DNA from 3 places in the Paenibacillus sp. CCS19 genome. Region 1 is predicted to be linked to each of the others. Evidence: riboswitches for the same ligand, from Rfam matches in the RefSeq annotation. Region 1 holds a riboswitch; each other region holds the start of a gene.

What was found. Region 1 has a riboswitch for ZMP and ZTP ahead of SBI19_RS12025 (phosphoribosylaminoimidazolecarboxamide formyltransferase). Riboswitches for the same ligand answer to the same signal wherever they lie in the genome.
Region 2: it holds a riboswitch for ZMP and ZTP, as region 1 does, so the genes downstream of both, SBI19_RS16320 (bifunctional 5,10-methylenetetrahydrofolate dehydrogenase/5,10-methenyltetrahydrofolate cyclohydrolase) here and SBI19_RS12025 (phosphoribosylaminoimidazolecarboxamide formyltransferase) in region 1, are expected to answer to the same signal.
Region 3: it holds a riboswitch for ZMP and ZTP, as region 1 does, so the genes downstream of both, SBI19_RS00615 (phosphoribosylaminoimidazolesuccinocarboxamide synthase) here and SBI19_RS12025 (phosphoribosylaminoimidazolecarboxamide formyltransferase) in region 1, are expected to answer to the same signal.

The regions. Positions count from the first base shown of each region.
Region 1 is NZ_BTCK01000014.1:45,681-51,883, reverse strand. Features, by position in the region: gene arfA (arabinosylfuranosidase ArfA) at 1-860, opposite strand, end outside; gene SBI19_RS12030 (ArsR/SmtB family transcription factor) at 1,009-1,911, shown strand; ZMP/ZTP riboswitch at 1,977-2,056, shown strand; gene SBI19_RS12025 (phosphoribosylaminoimidazolecarboxamide formyltransferase) at 2,109-3,275, shown strand; gene SBI19_RS12020 (ABC transporter permease) at 3,622-4,590, shown strand; gene SBI19_RS12015 (carbohydrate ABC transporter permease) at 4,602-5,483, shown strand; gene SBI19_RS12010 (extracellular solute-binding protein) at 5,621-6,203, shown strand, end outside.
Region 2 is NZ_BTCK01000022.1:95,183-101,385, forward strand. Features, by position in the region: gene SBI19_RS16295 (ABC transporter ATP-binding protein) at 1-178, shown strand, start outside; gene SBI19_RS16300 (ABC transporter permease) at 168-977, shown strand; gene SBI19_RS16305 (ABC transporter permease) at 977-1,795, shown strand; gene SBI19_RS16310 (ABC transporter substrate-binding protein) at 1,792-2,865, shown strand; gene SBI19_RS16315 (GNAT family N-acetyltransferase) at 3,005-3,415, opposite strand; ZMP/ZTP riboswitch at 3,536-3,616, shown strand; gene SBI19_RS16320 (bifunctional 5,10-methylenetetrahydrofolate dehydrogenase/5,10-methenyltetrahydrofolate cyclohydrolase) at 3,680-4,525, shown strand; gene SBI19_RS16325 (sensor domain-containing diguanylate cyclase) at 4,724-6,203, opposite strand, start outside.
Region 3 is NZ_BTCK01000001.1:108,570-114,772, forward strand. Features, by position in the region: gene SBI19_RS00585 (amino acid ABC transporter permease) at 1-39, shown strand, start outside; gene SBI19_RS00590 (sensor histidine kinase) at 110-1,369, shown strand; gene SBI19_RS00595 (response regulator) at 1,374-2,273, shown strand; gene SBI19_RS00600 (SDR family NAD(P)-dependent oxidoreductase) at 2,386-3,054, opposite strand; gene SBI19_RS00605 (winged helix-turn-helix transcriptional regulator) at 3,121-3,459, shown strand; gene SBI19_RS00610 (hypothetical protein) at 3,753-4,019, shown strand; ZMP/ZTP riboswitch at 4,155-4,234, shown strand; gene SBI19_RS00615 (phosphoribosylaminoimidazolesuccinocarboxamide synthase) at 4,316-5,284, shown strand; gene SBI19_RS00620 (RNA ligase family protein) at 5,340-6,119, shown strand.

The DNA of each region.
Region 1 (6,203 bases):
AGCTTCTTCTTGGAGCGCTTCTTCGCTTGGATGTAGTCGGCGATCGAAGCGACGCTGCTGATGAAGGCATCCAGATCAAGCGAGCTCGCCAGGAAGTTCGCCGTATTGTTGTTGTTATTATTGTAATAAGCATGCAGCGACAGGAAATCAACTTGATCGTAGCACAGGTCCAGTACGGTCGCTTCCCATTCTGCGAAGGTGGACATGCCTCTCGACGAGCTGCCGCATGCGACAAGCTCAATCGATGGATCGACCCAGCGCATCACTTTGGCTGTCTCGTTCGCGAGACGGCCGTATTCATATGCCGTCTTCGCACCAATCTGCCAAGGACCGTCCATTTCGTTGCCGAGGCACCAGGTTTTGAAATTATGAGGATCGCGGTAGCCATGCGAGATACGCAGGTCGCTCCAATAGGAGCCGGATGGATGGTTGCAATATTCCACGAGATTGCGCGCTGCGTCGATGCCGCGCGTACCGAGGTTAACCGCCATCATGACTTCCGTGCCTGCAAGCTTCGCCCAATCGGCGAATTCGTTCGTACCTACTTCATTCGTCTCCGTCGTCCACCAAGCGAGCTCGAGCAGACGTTTACGCTCCGACTTCGGTCCAACGCCGTCTTCCCAGTTGTAGCCGGACACGAAGTTGCCGCCTGGATAGCGAATGATTGGCACATTGAGTGCGCGAATAGCTTCGAGGGCATCCTGACGGAAGCCGTTGGCGTCAGCCGTTGGATGGCCTGGATCGTAGATGCCGCCATATACAGCGCGTCCTAAGTGTTCGATGAACGAACCGTATACGCGTGGGTCGACAGCTGCGACCGTGAAATTCTTATCAATAAGCATAGTGGATCGAATCGCCATTGATGAAACCCCCTAATGTAGAATTAAGTAATTATCAAATCCAGTAAACGTTGTCATTCTACTATATTCGTATCATAATAGGGATATCGAATACAATCTTAATGTTTAGGATTCACATAATACGAAATTCTACACAGGTGGTGAGCAGATGCAGCTGACAACGAGTTCGGATTCACTGCGCGTCTATGAAGCGTTAGCGAGCGAAGTCCGATTGCTAATCATTGATAAATTGTTTGAACGGGAACGGCATGTGAAGGAGCTGGCTGCCGAGCTTTACTTGAGCAGCGCCGTCGTCAGCGGTCATATTCGCAAGCTGGAGGAAGCCGGCATCGTCGGGAGCAAAATGAAACGGATTGAGGGGGGAACGTACAAGTACTGCTACGTGAAGGCGGAGTTTATGCAGATCAAGCTGTCGCCGGATGCGCCAGCATCGTTAAGCGTTCGAGAGCTGTCGATTCCGATCGGTCATTACACCGATTATGAAGCTATACCGACATGCGGAATCGCGACGGCGAACGCGATGATCGGCGAATATGATCAGCCGGTCTGCTTCATGGATCCGGAGCGGGTGAACGCGGGCATTCTATGGATGGCGAAGGGCTGGGTCGAGTACAAAATCCCGAATTACTTGTATAAGGACCAGCGTCTGCATGAGATCGAAATCTCGCTTGAGATCGGATCGGAAGCGCCGCGCGTCAATGAGCATTGGCCATCCGACATCCGATTTTACTTCAATGGCAAGCCGCTCGGCGTATGGACGAGCCCGGGCGATTTCGGGAAGACGAGAGGCCGGTTAACCCCGGAATGGTGGCAGTCGGATGTAAATCAATATGGACTGCTGAAGGTGCTTCGCATTAAAGAGTCAGGCACGTATGTGGACGGACTGAAGGTGTCCGATGTGGGATTGTCCGACATTGAGACGAGCGCAATGAACTGGACGTTCCGAATCGCTGCGGAAGACACCGGCCGAGGACGAGGCGGACTTACATTGTATGGCCGAAGCTTCGGCAACTACAATCAAGATATGATCGTTCGCAGCTACTATACGTAAGTGTCATGTAGAGATAAATAATAGCTTGCATCCTAATGAATAATCGGACTACAATAAAGTAAATAAATGGGATGTGCGACTGGCGTAAACGTGGAAAACCACGAGGGAGCACATCGTTAGCAAGCCGTACGCCTGGGCAAAGTACTTGGACAATATGTCGGAGTGCTTTTTTTATTTGCTGAAAGGAGTATATAACAATGGAGCTTGATCTTCGATATGGAATGAACCCCCATCAAAAGAAGGCAAAGTTATACGCGAACCCAGGCAAATTGCCGATTAAGGTGTTGAATGGTGAAGCGAGTTATATTAACTTACTAGATGCATTAAACGCATTCCAACTTGTTTGCGAGCTTAGAAGAAGTATAGGCAAGCCCGCGGCAGCCTCGTTTAAACATGTCAGTCCGGCAGGCGCAGCGGTATATTCCCCGTTATGCGAATCGCTGGTCCAATCTTATTTTGTGGAAGGGCTGGAATTGTCTCCTCTAGCTGTTGCTTATGCAAGAGCCAGAGGCGCGGACCGTATGTCGTCTTTTGGAGATTGTGCGGCTTTCAGCGACCCGGTTGATGTGACGGTAGCGGAATTACTTAAGAAAGAGGTTTCGGATCTTATCGTTGCACCGGGTTATGACAAGGATGCGCTTGCGCTGCTGCGAAAGAAAAAGAATGGGAATTACCTTATCATTGAGATAGATCCAGACTATAGGCCAGAGCGGATTGAAAGAAGATCTGTGTTCGGGATAACGCTTGAACAAGAACGAAATGATGTAGCGATTTCGGATCAACACCTTAAGAACATTGTAACAACGGAACAATGGATTCCTGACCATGCTAAGAGAGATTTGCTTGTCGCACTAATAACGCTCAAATATTCACAGTCCAACTCCGTTTGTTTGGCGAAAGACGGCCAAACCATTGGAATTGGTACGGGACAGCAATCAAGAATCCATTGTACGAGACTCGCAGCTGAGAAAGCGGATAATTGGTGGCTAAGACAACATCCGATTATACATGAGATGAGATTTCGTGCAGGAATATCGCGTGCTGAAATCAATAATGCGATTGATGGTTGGACGAATGAACATGGTTCAAATGCAGAAGAGATACGATGGAGACAATATTACCAGACAGTGCCAGAACGATTGAGCCAATCTGCCAAGCAGCAATGGCTTGCAGGTCTTAAGGAGGTTTCGTACGCTTCCGATGCCTTGCTGCCCTTCCGAGATAATGTTGACCGCGCTGCCCGGAGCGGAGTCAGATACCTGGTGCAGACCGGTAGTTCAACAAGAGATGAACAAGTGGTTGAAGCGGCCAATGAATATGGAATGGTGATGGCTTATTCAGGTGTTCGGTTGTTCCATCACTAGAATGATTAGCGGAAGCTGAGGGCCTGCATTTTCGGTCCGAAGCTGCCGCTTGTTTCTTTTACAGCCGCTAATGAACCATTTTCAACCGATCAACCAGATTCCGATTTTGCCTCCAATCAGCGAGTTTCTGCCCCGCAGCAACTGCCCTCGCCGTGTATCGTAACCCCTCGTTCATGCTTGTCCCCGGTCATTACCCTCCCAGCCTCTCGATAGCTCAATCCCAGTCGTACCAAGGGTTTCGGAATTCGGATAGCGCCTCAGAAAAGAGTCTATTGTGCCGCCTGCCCCCCTCTGTCGTATAGTGTGGTTATTCGATCCGAGAACGCCACAGAGAGAAGGGATGCGCATGGAACAAAGCACTACGGCAACGAGTTCCAAGACAACCAGCACGAATACGCCTCAAGTCGTTAAACGCCGGCCGGCAACGGGAATATGGAAAGATCATCAATTATACTTTCTGCTCCTCCTGCCGATTGCCTACTTTATTTTATTCAAATATGTGCCGATGTACGGCGCAGCGATCGCCTTTCAGGATTACAGCATTTTCAAAGGCGTATCGGGCAGCGAGTGGATCGGGTTCGAGAACTTCCGCGAGTTGTTCGCGATGAGTCAGTTCTATGAGGTGGTGCGAAACACGCTGCTGCTGAACCTGCTTGATCTCGTCTTCTCCTTCCCGGCTCCGATTATACTCGCGCTGCTGCTGAATGAACTGCGAGTGATGTGGTTTAAGAAAACAGCGCAGACGCTGCTGTATTTGCCGCATTTTATATCGTGGATCATTATCGGCGGTCTCGTGTATCAGATGTTCTCGAACAGCGGCGGCCTGGTGAACAACATGATCACCTCGCTGGGCTTCGATTCCGTTCCGTTCTTAACCGAGAAGAACCACTGGCTGCTCGTCTACTTAGGGACAGGCATCTGGCAGAGCGCCGGCTGGGGAACGATCATCTATCTGGCTGCGCTGACGGGCATCAACAAAGAGTTGTACGAGGCGTCGGAGGTGGACGGCGCAGGCCGATTGAAGAAAATGTGGCATATTACGCTGCCGGGCATTCGCTCCACGATCGTCGTCATGCTCATCATGCAGCTGGGCCATATTATGACGATCGGATTTGAACGTCCGTTCGTCATGGGCAACGATCTCGTCAAAGATTATTCCGAGGTTATCAGTACGTTCGTCTACAAAGCAGGTCTGCAATCCGCGCAATTCTCGCTCGCAACAGCGATGGGCTTATTCCAGGCGCTAGTTGGCTTAGTGTTCGTCGTCGCGTCCAATGCGATTGCGAAGAAGTTCGGGGAACAAGGCATATGGTAGGGGGCAAGGGGATGACCAACAATAAGGCGCTAACAAGAGTTCGGATGTCCGACATCGTTATTATGCTGATCGTAGGCGTGACGATGATCATCTGCCTCGTGCCGTTCCTTCACATTATTGCCGTATCGCTCAGCTCGAAGCAGGAGATTATGTCCGATCGGGTTACGATTTTCCCAAGGGATATCGATTGGCACGCCTATGAGATTGTGTTCCAGGATTCGAGAATGCTCTGGTCGATGGGTCTTACCATTGTGCTCACGGTCGCGTTCACCGCAATCAGTATGCTGATGAGCATCTTCGCGGCTTATCCGCTTACGAAGGAACATCTCAAAGGCCGCTCCTTCTTCATGATGCTGATCGTGTTCACGATGTTTTTCAGCGGCGGACTTATCCCGGAATATTTGCTGGTCAAGCAGCTCGGATTGTTAGATAATTTACTCTCGCTCATTCTGCCGGGCATGATCAGCGCGTTCAACCTTATCATTCTGCGTACGTTCTTCTCGACGATCCCTGCAAGCCTAGAGGAATCAGCCTATCTGGATGGCAGTTCGCACATTGGCACGCTCATTCGAATCGTACTGCCGCTGTCGCTGCCCGTGCTGGCAACGCTCAGCTTGTTCTATGCGGTAACGAGATGGAACGGATTTATGGATGCGCTCTTCTACATTACAAATTCGGAGCTGTATCCGATCCAGCTGAAACTGTATCAAGTCGTCATGAACAGCATGGTGACCGACTTAACGGCACAGGAAGGCGCAGCGCAGATGGATGTGGTGCCGGAGGGGATCAAGGCAGCGAGCATTATGTTCGCCACAGCACCGATTCTGATCGTCTATCCTTGGCTGCAGCGTTATTTTGTATCCGGTATCATGGTCGGCGCCGTTAAGGGCTGATGAAGCGGATGCGCACATCCTAAGCGAGATCCTGCGTTTGGTTGATCTCCCTGTCTGCAGCAGGGGTGCAACATATAGAAAAGTTCTGAAGCTTCGTGATCAATAATGTACAATTTTAACGAAAAGGGGATCTGTGCATGCAAACAAAGAAATGGATCGCAGCTTCGGCTGCAGCCGTACTGCTCGCTGGTGTCGTATCAGCCTGCGGAAGCTCGAATGATGACTCGAACAGCTCGTCGACTTCTTCCTCCGAAGGTACAACAAGCCAACCAAGCGGCAAGCAAGTCACCCTGAAAGTTGAAGTGTTCGATCGCGGCAATGCGCCGGCAGGAGCGGGCCCGGTAACCGACAACTATTGGACGCAGTGGATTCAGAAGGAATTCGGCGATCCGAACAATATTAAGCTCGAGTTCGTTCCTGTACCGCGTAACCAAGAGGTTGACAAGCTGAACGTGCTCATGGCAACCGGCGATGCGCCTGATATCGTATTTACTTACGACATGAACACGATCTACAATTACATCAAGGATGACGGCTTGGCAGACCTGACGCAGCTGATCGGGAATGCGCCGAATCTGAAGAAATATCTAGGCGACGAAGTGCTGTCCTACGGCGTATTCAGCGGCAAGCAGTACACGATCCCGGCGAAGCGGACGCTGCAATTCACGCAGTCCTCGTATATCCGCAAGGATTGGCTCGATAGGCTGGGCCTGCCTGTGC
Region 2 (6,203 bases), on a different contig from region 1:
CGAATGGCTCGTACACTCGACGAAGAAGGCGACGGTAGACGAGTGGATCGGGCTTGACTGGGAACCGGCAGCCATTCATGTCATGCGCTTCAACGAGACGGAAGAAGAGTTCGATAAGCGAATCGAGGCGTACACCGAAACGGACGAAGAAGAGGAAGAAGCCGAACATGTCCGTTAAATCGCGCAATCTGTATCTGATCCCGTACGCCGCGTGGATCGTATTGTTCGTCGTCGCGCCGATCGCGCTGATCGTTTATTATTCGTTGTTCGATATCGAAGGGAAGTTTACGTTCTCGAACTACAGCAGCTTCTTCACGCCCGTTTATATGCGGATGACGCTCAGCTCGTTCTGGTACGCCTTTCTGATTACGGCCTTTTCCTTGTTGATCGCTTATCCGGCCGCCTATCTGCTGACGCGTACGAAGCATAAGCAGCTATGGCTGCTGCTTATTATTCTGCCAAGTTGGATTAACCTGCTGCTGAAGGCTTACGCCTTCCTGGGGCTGTTCGGTACATACGGCATCGTGAATGCGGCGCTGGAGACATTCGGCATTGGCCGTCAGCAAATTTTGTTCACCGACTTCAGCTTCGTGTTCGTATCGGTTTATATTTTCATCCCGTTCATGATTCTGCCAGTCTTCAATGCGCTTGAGAAAATGAACCCGTCGCTCATCGACGCTGCGCGCGACCTTGGCGCTTCGCCATGGATAACGTTCCGCCGCGTGGTGTTCCCGCTGACGATCAATGGCGTGAAAGCCGGCTGCCAAGCGGTGTTCATTCCGGCGCTGTCGCTGTTCATGATTACGCGTCTCATCGCGGGCAACCGCGTCATTACGCTCGGTACGGCGATCGAGCAGCATTTTCTCGTCACGCAGGATTGGGGAATGGGCGCTACGATAGCCGTGTTCCTCGTCGTTATTATGGCGCTCATCATGGTGCTGACCGGTAATCGCCCCAAACGGGAGGTGAATCGATAATGGCTTCGCAACGGACATCCCGCGGGTGGAAATGGTCGAATCTGTATCTGATCGCTGTGTTCGTCGTGCTCTACGCGCCGATCTTCTTCCTGACGCTCTACTCGTTCAACAGCGGCGGCGCGATGCACGACTTCGAGGGCTTCACGCTCGAATGGTATAAGGAAGTGTTCGCGGACACGCGGCTGCTGATCATCGTGCTTAATACGCTCGTCATCGCACTGCTATCCTCGGCGTTGTCGACGATATTAGGCGTACTTGGCGCCCTTGCGATTCAGCATGTGAGACGACGCCGGACGCAGAATACGCTGTTGGCGCTTAACAACGTGCTTATTGTCAGCCCGGACGTTATTATCGGCGCGTCGTTCCTCATTCTGTTCACGATCGTCGGCATTAAGCTTGGCTTCGTATCGGTGCTGCTTGCGCATATCGCGTTCAGCGTCCCGATCGTTGTCATCATGGTGCTGCCGAAGCTGGAGGAGATGAGCTCGACGTGGATCGACGCTGCGCGCGACCTTGGCGCCAGCCGTACGGACGTGCTCACGAAGGTTATGCTGCCGTACATTCGGCCGGGCATCTTCGCCGGTTTCTTCATGGCGCTGACGTATTCGCTGGACGACTTCGCGGTAACGTTCTTCGTAACGGGCAACGGCTACTCCACGCTCGCTGTCGAGATCTATTCCCGTGCAAGGCAGGGGATCTCGTTGTCGATCAACGCGTTGTCGACGCTTATATTCCTATTCACGATCGTACTCGTGATCGGGTATTACTTCATTAATCAGCGAGGCAACCGACCGCCGGGAATGGAGGTGCAGAAATGAAGCAGCTCGTTCGAATGTTCATTGCCGTATTCGCAGTCGCCTTTGCGCTTATGTACGGTGCTCATCTGCTCAACTCCTCGGAAGGGTATGCGGGCAGCAATACGCTTACGATTTATAACTGGGGCGACTATATCGACCCGGATCTGATCACCGCGTTCGAAGAGGAGAGCGGTCTGAAGGTCATCTACCAGACGTTCGATTCGAACGAAGCGATGATGACGAAGATCGAGCAGGGCGGCACCACGTTCGATGTGAGCGTCCCTTCGGAATATGCGATCAGCAAAATGAAAGAAGAAAACCTGCTGCTCCCGATCGACCACAGCAAGCTGCCGAACTTAAGTCATATCGATGAGCGGTTTCTCAACTTGTCGTTCGACCCGGATAATGAATATTCGATTCCGTACTTCTGGGGGACGGTCGGCATCGTGTACAACCCAAGCATGCTGGATGACTGGCAGATTAAGAGCTGGAACGACCTATGGGATGAACGGCTGCGCAATCAGATTCTGCTCGTCGACGGTGCCCGCGAGGTGATCGGTTTCGGCTTGAACAGCCTCCATTACTCGCTCAACGATACGGAAGAAGCGCATCTGCAGGAAGCGAAGAGCAAGCTGTCTACACTGACGCCGAATGTGAAAGCGATCGTCGGCGATGAGATCAAGATGCTGCTCGCGAATGAAGAGGCAGCGGTAGGCGTCGTCTGGTCGGGTGACGCATCCGAGATTATGAGCGAGAATGAGAACCTCGATTATGTGGTACCAGAGGAAGGCTCGAACTTGTGGTTCGATAACATGGTTATTCCGAAGACGGCGCGCAACATCGAAGGTGCGTACAAGTTCATGAACTTCATGCTCGATCCGGAGCATGCGGCGCAGAATGCAGAGTATGTCGGTTATTCGACGCCGAACAAGGACGCGCTGGCACTGCTGCCAGAAGACATCTCGGGCGATGAACGGTTCTATCCGGCACCGGAGCTGACCGAGAAGCTCGAGGTATACCGCAACTTGGGCAAGCGGATGCTCGCGCATTACAACGAGCTGTTCCTGGAGTTCAAGATGCATCGTAAGTAGGGGAGAGCCGGAAGGCAGGCTGTCCCAATACAAAAGGCTGTCCATGCACTGGCCGACTTCACGCAGGATGATATCCTGGGGGAGTCGGTCGGCATAGGACAGCCTTATTGTGTAACATCAAATTGTAGGCGTTATTGATTTAGCTCAGCGTCTTGGTCATGATAATCTCCAGCGGCTGTGTATCGAGCACGAGGCATCCGGCATCCCGATAGCCCAGCTTGCGATAGAAGTGCTGTGCGCCTTCGTCGGCTTGCGTCGATGTCATGACGAAGGTATGGCCGCGCTGCTTCATATCCGCTTCCCAGCGGAGGACCACTTGCCTGCCGATGCCCGAACCTCGGAAGGGCTCATCCAACCAAATCAAATTCATGAAGGGTGTATTGTCCCAGAAGTAGCCGTATCGCATCCAGCCGAAATAGGAGCCGTGTTCGTCGCGGAGGATGTAGATTTCTTTTTCTTTTATTTTGGCAAGGATAAGATGCTCTGCAATATGGCGGTCGCGTTCGCGAATATAGGAATAATCGGATTCGATAGCAATGTCGATGTGCATGGCAGTTCCCCCTTTTACGGACACCATAACACTCGGCCCACAATTTGTAAACCGCGTCATCCACAGCGGTTGACTGTGCGGAACAATCGTTGATAAACTATTGAATAGTTAGACAATTGAATCGCTGCGTGTGACTGGCGGAGCATGGGGAACCATGAGGAAGCACGTAGTAGCAATAAGCCGTACGCCTGGGCAGAGATAAGTGCAGTTAATGCGCTTATCTCTTTTTGTTTGTTATCCGATAAACGAAGGGATGTCGTACGAATGAATGAACCATTGATTCTCGACGGAAACAAAGTGGCGGCGCATATCAAGGAGCAGTTGGCGGTACGGGTGGCGGGGCTGGCGGAGAAAGGCGTTGTGCCTTGTCTTGCAACAATCTTGGTCGGCGACGATCCGTCATCGGCAACGTACGTCCGCATGAAGGGCAATGCGTGCAAGCGCATCGGCATCCGTTCGATTCGCGTCGACCTGCCGTCTTCTACGACGACGGAACAGCTGATCGCGGCGATCCAGCAGTTGAATGAGGACGATAGCGTGCACGGTATTCTGCTGCAGCACCCGGTGCCGCATCATATCGATGAGCGGGCGGCGTTCGAGGCGATCGCGATCGAGAAGGACGTGGATGGCGTAACAACGCTTGGTTTTGCGCAAAATGCTTTCGGCTTCGCGCAGTATCCGTCCTGCACGCCGGCTGCGATTATTGCGATTCTCGATTATTACGATATTCCAATCGAAGGCAAACATGCTGTCGTCATCGGCCGCAGCCCGATTCTCGGCAAGCCGGTATCCGCGATGCTGCTTAACCGCAACGCGACAGTCACAACATGCCACTCGCGGACGAATGGACTGCCCGAGCTTGTTGGACTCGGCGACATCGTTGTTGCCGCCGTCGGCAAGGCGAAGTTCGTGAAGGGCGATTGGATCAAGCCAGGAGCGGTTGTGCTCGACGCAGGCTACAATGAGGGCAACGTCGGCGACGCCGACTATGAAGCTTGCGCGGAGCGCGCGAGCGCGATCACGCCAGTGCCGGCGGGCGTCGGTCCGGTCACGATTGCAACGCTGCTGAAGCATACGGTGGATTCGGCGGAACGAGCGGCTGCGAAGTAGATTATTTGGGTCACTTAGCGGGGGGCTCCTTCTATAACATAGACGCATAGAAAAAAGCGTTGCTCAGTGACTCAGCAACGCTTTTTCTATGCGCTCATTTACTCCAACGAAAGCTGTGTCCATAGGGGCATGTGACTCTCGGTACCTAGTTGCGTACACGACGCTGTCCTGCCATCGTCACGAGGTAAAACGGCTAAATCACGTGGAACGTTGATCAACCGAGTCTTTTCCCGGCGCAGCTATCATGGTCCGATTGCGGCCAGCTTCCTTCGCTGCATACAATGCCTCATCCGCTAGGCGAATCAGCGTGCTCGAATCGCTGCCGTGCTGCGAAGATACGGCGACGCCGAGCGAGAGCGTAATGACGCGGTTAGCCGGCGTCGGTTCCTTCTCCATCGCTTTGCGGATTCGCTCCGCGAGTCGGAATGCCTCGTCAGCTGTAACACGTGGAAGCAGCGCGACGAATTCTTCACCGCCGAAACGGCAGCAAATATCGCTGGAGCGGACCGACCGCTGCATGACTTGGGCCAAACATTTCAGCACTTCATCGCCAATCTGATGCCCGAGCGTATCGTTGACGCATTTGAACCGGTCGAGATCCATAATGATTAAGCCGAATGGAACGTTTGTTGCGGTCCATTCGCTCAACACTTCCTCCATCGCGCGCCGGTTCATCAGCCCAGTAAGCGGATCGACGTGGGCAGCATGCGACAGCTCCTCGGACTGCTTGCGCAGCGTCTCGACGGCAAGCACGACGGTCTGCGATAGGACATGCGCCTCGCGGTTCCAGTGGTTCGGGCTCACGGGTGGAGGCAGCTCGTTCGTACCTGCTGCTTGCCCAATATAGTCCGTGAGGGCGGCGAAAGGCAGCGCGAGCTTGCGTGCAATATACATGGCAGCCAGCATGATGATGAGGAAAGGCAGCGACATGTAGATGATCGTCGAACGAATCTGACTGTTGAGCTGTTCATAGACAGTCTGGACTGGCGACTGCATGACGATGCCCCACCCGGTATTGGGTACAGATGCATAACCTGCAAGATAGGTTCTGCCCTTCAGGTTGACGACTTTGGCTTCGCCTGTCTGACCGTGCATCAAGTTCTGTACGACCGTATTGCGTGAAACATCTTCCGCTAGTCGGGACTGGTCTGGGTGGAAGATCAGCTTGCCGCTGGAATCGACGACATAGAAGTACGAGCCGTTGTCTTCGACCAGATTGCTGCCGAAGATCGTGTTTAGAATATTTTTCTCTTGCAAATAGATGGTCCCGCCGATGAATCCCTCATATTGATTATTTTCATCGAAGATTGGTTCCGACATTAGAATGATCAGACGTCCTGTTGTGCTCACATAAGGCGTCGACAGATAAGAAGCCCGTGATGTAAGCGCTTCTTGAGAGGCTGGTGTCGTAAGCTTGGTACCCTTCAACGCAATGGCCGGAGGCGAGATGCTCTTGACCACGCCATCGGTATCCACCCAGAAGAGCGAGTTGAAATAGCTGCTCGACTTGCGCGAGTTCTCAAGGTGATCAATGATGCTGGATTCGTTCAGCGATGGGTGCTCGCTCAAGTAATCCGCCGCTGTTCGGAGATTCGCACGCATGGATTGGAAGAGCGAATTCATCGTCAGGCTCATTTTCTGAGCGCTGGAATTGTTCATCCGAAGAGTTGTATCGTAC
Region 3 (6,203 bases), on a different contig from region 1:
TCGCTTGCGGCTAGGCGCCTGGAAAATAAGTGGGGCTAAGCATCCTCGACTTTAGATCCCGATGGGAGTCATTCCTATAGCCATACTAAATTGGTCCAAAACCGAAAGCATGCAAATATCCGTCGTCGCCATCGTCGTAGCGGTTGCCGGGGAATTCAAGATCAACCCGTTCATCGGCGAGGTTTTTCGCATCGGTCTTGGCAGCAGCGCCTTTCTGTTCCTGCTTCTGTTGATGAGCCATCTGGATTATTGGCGGACGGGAATCGCCGCAGGCGCGACGGTGCTGCTGTTTCGGGTATCTTTAGACGGAGCCGCCTCGGCCGGCACGTTCTATCTTCTCGACAGCGTGAAGACGCACTTCTCCGCCATGCTCTATTACATCGTCTTCGGGGCCGGAATGGCCCTCATTCAACGCAGATTGCATCAATTGAATCCGCTTATCCTCGGCGCGTGCGTGTCGCTGATCGACGTTGTCTCCAATGAGGCGGAGCTGTTGATGCGCAGCGTCGCTTTCGGACTGCCGTACTTTGAAACCAATCAGTGGATGCTGATTTCGGTCATCGCCGTGGTGCGCAGCTATTTTACGACGGGCATCTACAGCAGCATTGCCGTGCACCAAATGCGAAGCGTTCACGCCGAACAGCAAAAACGGATCGAACAAATGATCAATGTCGGCAGCGGGCTCTATGGCGAGGTCTTCTATTTGCGCAAATCGATGGATGCAATCGAACAGATTACCGCGAAAAGCCACGATCTGTACGGTCTTTTGAGCAAAGAAGGGCTGAACGACTACAGCCGGTCCGTTCTCGAGATTACCCAGCAGATTCACGAGGTGAAGAAGGATTCGCAGCGAATTCTGGCTGGACTGATGAAGCTTGTCGACCTGGAAAGCGCCCTGGAAATGACCTTAGCGGAGATCGTGGAGCTTGTGGTTAAGTCGAACGGCAAATACAGTCGGATGCTGAAGAAAGAGGTACTGATCGAGAAGGACGTCGGCATCGATTACCTCACTGCCCATTACGTACCGCTTATCACCGTGCTTAACAATTTGGCGGCCAACTCGGTCGAAGCGATCGAGCGGCATGGAACGATACGCATTCGCGTATGCGAACGCGAAGGAGAAACCTTGTTTATCGTCAGCGATACGGGGACGGGGATCGCCGAACAGGATAAGGATATGGTGTTCGAGCCCGGGTTTACGACCAAATTCAATCAGGAAGGCGTCGCTGCGACCGGCATCGGCCTCTCGCATGTTCGCGATATCGTGGGCTCTTTCACCGGCAGACTCCTCCTGGCTGAACCAGGGCGGGAATCTGAAACCACGTTTGCCGCAGCTTTTCCGACCGTTAAGTTGAAGAAGGGAGTGTAGGCGCATGCTATCGTTCTGTATTGTCGACGACGATGCGGTAAGCAGGCGTATGCTGCAGACGATTATCGAGAAAGGCGGCGTCGGCGAGGTGCTCGGAATGGCGTCGGGCGGCGTAGAAGGGAAGCTGCTTGTACTGGACGAAAAACCCGATGTCGTGCTCATTGATCTATTGATGCCGGACCAGGACGGAATTGAAACGATCGCGCGGCTGAAACAGGAAGGGTACGAGGGCAAGTATGTCATGATCTCGCAGATCGAGAACAAAGAAATGATCAGCAAAGCGTATCAAGCGGGAATTGAATTTTATATCCAGAAGCCGATTAACCGGGTGGAAGTCAAAGCCGTGCTTGGTAAAGTAAGCGAGCAATGGCGAATGGCCCGTTATCTGAAGGAAATCAAACAGTCGATCGCGAAACTAGACGACCTGAGCTCGGAGTCCGCGGGCACGCGGAAGAAGCACGATGCCAAAGAAATCATGCGGATGATCTTATTGGACATGGGCATCATCGGAGAAAGCGGAGCACATGACATTATCGAGATGATGTCATGGCTGATTGGACGGCAACAGGACGGTGGCTTTCCATCACTTAAAGCGTTATACGAAATCGGAGCCCGGGCGAGCAAGCCGAAAGGCGGCGATATTGAGAAGGAAGGGAAGGCGCTCGAGCAGCGCGTTCGACGGACCGTCATCGCCGCTTTATCCAACTTGGCGAGCATCGGGCTCACGGATTACAGCCACCCGAAGTTCGAGCATTACGCGCCGCTCTATTTCGACTTCGAAGACGTGCGTCTCAAGATGCGAGAAATCGACGAGAAATGCCCGCAGGAAAAGCGCAAAGTCAATATCAAGAAATTTCTTCAAGTCCTATACCTGGAAACGCTGGATAAAATGAAAAATCAATAAAATGAAAGCCGCCGACTACTTGTACAACAGCTACACTTTATATAAATCGACAAAATGGCAGCCGGGAATTAATCATTCGGCTGCCGTTTGGCTTTAATACTGCTTCGTTCTGTCACGGACGTAATCCGCCAATAGTATAACCGCCATCTACGAGTATGCTCTGACCAGTAACAAAACGAGCGTCATCGGAGAGAAGCCAGACCACAGCATCGGCCACGTCTTCGGATTGGCCCACCCGCTGTAACGGCGTTTGCTTGACGAAGGGACGTGCCGTAGCCTCGTCGCTTAGAACCTCCTGCGACATCGGAGTTGCAATCATTCCAGGACTGACATTGTTAACTCGAATGCTGCTAGGACCAACCTCCAACGCAACAGTTCTCGTCATTGCATCGAGTGCTCCCTTGGAGGCGGCGTAGCCTGAAGTACTCGGCATTGCCCCATGCGCCGTCCACGAAGAAGTGTTAACGATCGAGCCCTGGATTCCAAGGTCGAGCATTGCTGCAATCTCGTACTTTAGACAGGCGAACACGCCACGCAGATTGATCGACATCAGAGTATCGAAATCTTCAAAGGATAGCTCGTGTACAGGTGAGAAAGCACCAAGAATACCCGCGTTGTTCCAAGCCATATTCAGACTTCCAAATGTATCCAAAGTCTTGTTTACAAGCGCTTCAACCTGCCGAGGATCGGCAACGTCAGTCTGAACAGCGAGGGCCTTGCCTCCCTTAGAGATAATTTCGTCATAAACTTCTTGAAGCTCTTTTTCATTCAGGTAAGTAATACACTTAAAGTACGCAAATTAATAATACTAAGTAATAAAAATGATACTATGTGGAGGGGTAACGGGATGGTAAATGCTTCTGAAAAAAAGTGTCCAGTCGAAACGACGTTTGACGTTATTGGTGGAAAGTGGAAGGGAGTGATTCTTTATCATTTAATGAGCGGAACGAAGCGGTTCGGCGAGCTTCGCAAAATTTACCCTCAGGTCACTCATCATATTCTTACCTTGCAACTGCGGGAACTCGAACGTGAAGGAATCATAGCCCGCAAAACGTACAATCAGGTACCACCAAAGGTAGAATACTCGCTTACCGAATTCGGAAAAACCTTGAACCCGATTATATTGTTGATGAAAGAATGGGGAGAGCTTTACAATGAACGAAGACCTCATTCCTCGGAAGTTTGACCTCGCATTCCCGCCAAAAGGGAACCCCCTCCCGCTTGACTATCAGCCAAAGGGACCGGGGCTACTGTCCCAATGCAGCCACAAACAGTTCTTTTCTCGTCAATAAAGAAGAGTTAGGTTATTGCGCTAAACGGATACTATAGCTCAATCCAGACATTACGGCAGCCTGTCAACGATCGGCTGCCGTTTTCTCAACTAACGGACAGATTGCGCTAATGAACTTACGATATTCAGAGAGCGAATAGAAGGTCGAATAAATACAGGAAAATCTATATTGAAATGAGTGATGGATTTTGAAGGAAAGCAAAACGAAAGCTTATTTAGCCCTTAATTATCAAGCATTTCTGGATATTAAAAATAGTGGTGAATTCAACATGTATAACTGCAATCGTGTATTTCGAATTGCTCATGCTTTTCACAATCTTGCGTTGTCAATGATGGAGGACTTTGTAGGGTTTAATGAAGAAAGCTTTTGGAGCAATATAAATGAACTCGAAAGAGACTTCGGATTAGTTCATTATCGAAAATTATTTGAAAAAACAGTTCAGGCGAAATCTTAAGCTAACTGTAAACGATAATTTAACGACAGAAGTAGCATATACGGGCGAGCCGCCTGGTAACATAAGCACGATGTTAAATATATACAAAAACTGTATTGGTTTTAATGGAATTGTCTGGTACTATGGATTTGTATTAAAAATATGTGTGACTGGCGTAACGTAGGGTAACTACGGGGGAGCACATATTTCATAAGCCGTACGCCTGGGCAAAGTATTTGATCTTAGATCAGATGCTTTTTTTATTTTAGTTATCGAAGCTCAAAGACTCAAATTCATTATTGATCAAGGAGGCTTCCATGATAACCAAAGAAACGATTCAAAAGAACCTTAAGAGCTGTCTCGAAGACACCTCATTTCTGAATGTACCCGGGTTCAGGAGAGATAAAGTTCGCGACACCTATGATCTAGGTGACTCTCTAATCCTTATCACCACAGACCGCCAAAGCGCATTTGACAGGATTCTTGCCAACATTCCGTTTAAAGGCCAAGTATTAAATAAGCTTAGCGCTTTTTGGTTTGAAAATACCTCCGATATAGTAAGTAACCACGTTATTAGTATCCCGGACCCGAATGTTACAATAGGAAAAAAATGCAAGGTGTTTCCGGTTGAATTTGTAGTGCGCGCCTATCTTACGGGTTCGACAGACACCTCGGCATGGGTCCAATACTCACAAGGTATCCGTGACATATGCGGCAATATTCTACCCGATGGAATGAAGAGAAATCAAAAGTTCGAAGAACCGATCCTGACGCCATCAAAGAAATCAGCAGCACATGACGAATCGGTTTCGGCTGCCCAAATCGTTGACGAAGGCTTAATCGACAAAGAGACCTTGGAGTATTTGCGGAAAATCGCATTCTCGCTTTTTGCCAGGGGCACAGAGATTGCAGCAAGGAACGGATTAATTCTGGTAGATACCAAATATGAATTCGGAATTGATGACAAAGGCGAAATTCTTCTCATCGACGAGATACATACACCCGATTCTTCCCGCTACTGGATCAAAGAGACCTATGAATCGAGGTTAGCCGAAGGCAAGGAACCGGAGAATATCGACAAAGAATTCCTGCGGCTTTGGTTCAGGGAGCATTGCGACCCTTATAAAGATGAGATCCTGCCTGCCGCACCGGATGACCTTATCATCGAACTGTCGCATCGCTATATCCGTCTCTTCGAAATGATCACCGGCAAGGAATTTTCGGTCGACGGTACGCATTCTATAAAAGATCGACTTATAAAGAATTTAGATGCTCATCTTAACTAAGAGGCTTTTATCAGACTAACGGAGAACGGTAGTTTAATGTAGAGGAGGATCAGGAATGGATCTTAAAAAAATCAACTCGATTACGAAGTATCCTAGTATTCTTACCTACCACAAGTTGGGTGAGCGAGGCAAACTAATCGAAGATGTAGTTGAGGAGAGAGGATTGTTAACTGACGCTGATACAATCTATATTTATGAGAAAGTGGATGGCGAGAATTCAAGGATGATCTTCTTTAGAAATGATCTTAATGAGATTGATTATTTGATTGGCTCCAGAGAAGAATTGCTCTATGCCAAGGGAGATCGTGTTGGTAATCCATATGGCAATATAGCAGAATTCCTTAAACCAATAGCAGACAAGTATGTTGAAGATCATTTCCCCCAGGGAGATTGGGCATTAACAGTCGTTTATCAAGAGTCTTATGGCGGTAAGACCAAATCTGCAAAGAATTACACGGATAGCAAAATTCAATCGTACAGGGTGTTTGACGTATTCTCTTTGACGGAGAATGAACTGGAAAAGCTTCTAGCTTTACCTGAAGAGAAGATCGCCTCTTGGCGCGAGCATGGCAATCAACCTTTTTACAACGAACATGAGAAAGCTAAATTTATTCAGGCAAACGATCTTCGATGCGCCCCGCTATTAGCAGAGATTGATGGAGCGAGTTTTCCAATGACTATTGAGGATACCTTTAAATACCTTAAAAACTTCGAACAGACAAAGGTTGGCATTGATACGAATGGTCGATCCGAAGGTATAATTGTTCGATCATCTGATAGGAAGCAAATTAGAAAGATTCGTTTTGAGGATTATGAAAGGACTTTCAGAAAATAAATGGAAGCGTCAGACAAGCTAGTATTAGGCATATTAGCTTGAAATGAGAATGGGGTTAATCAGTTAAACGTTCATACCCAATAT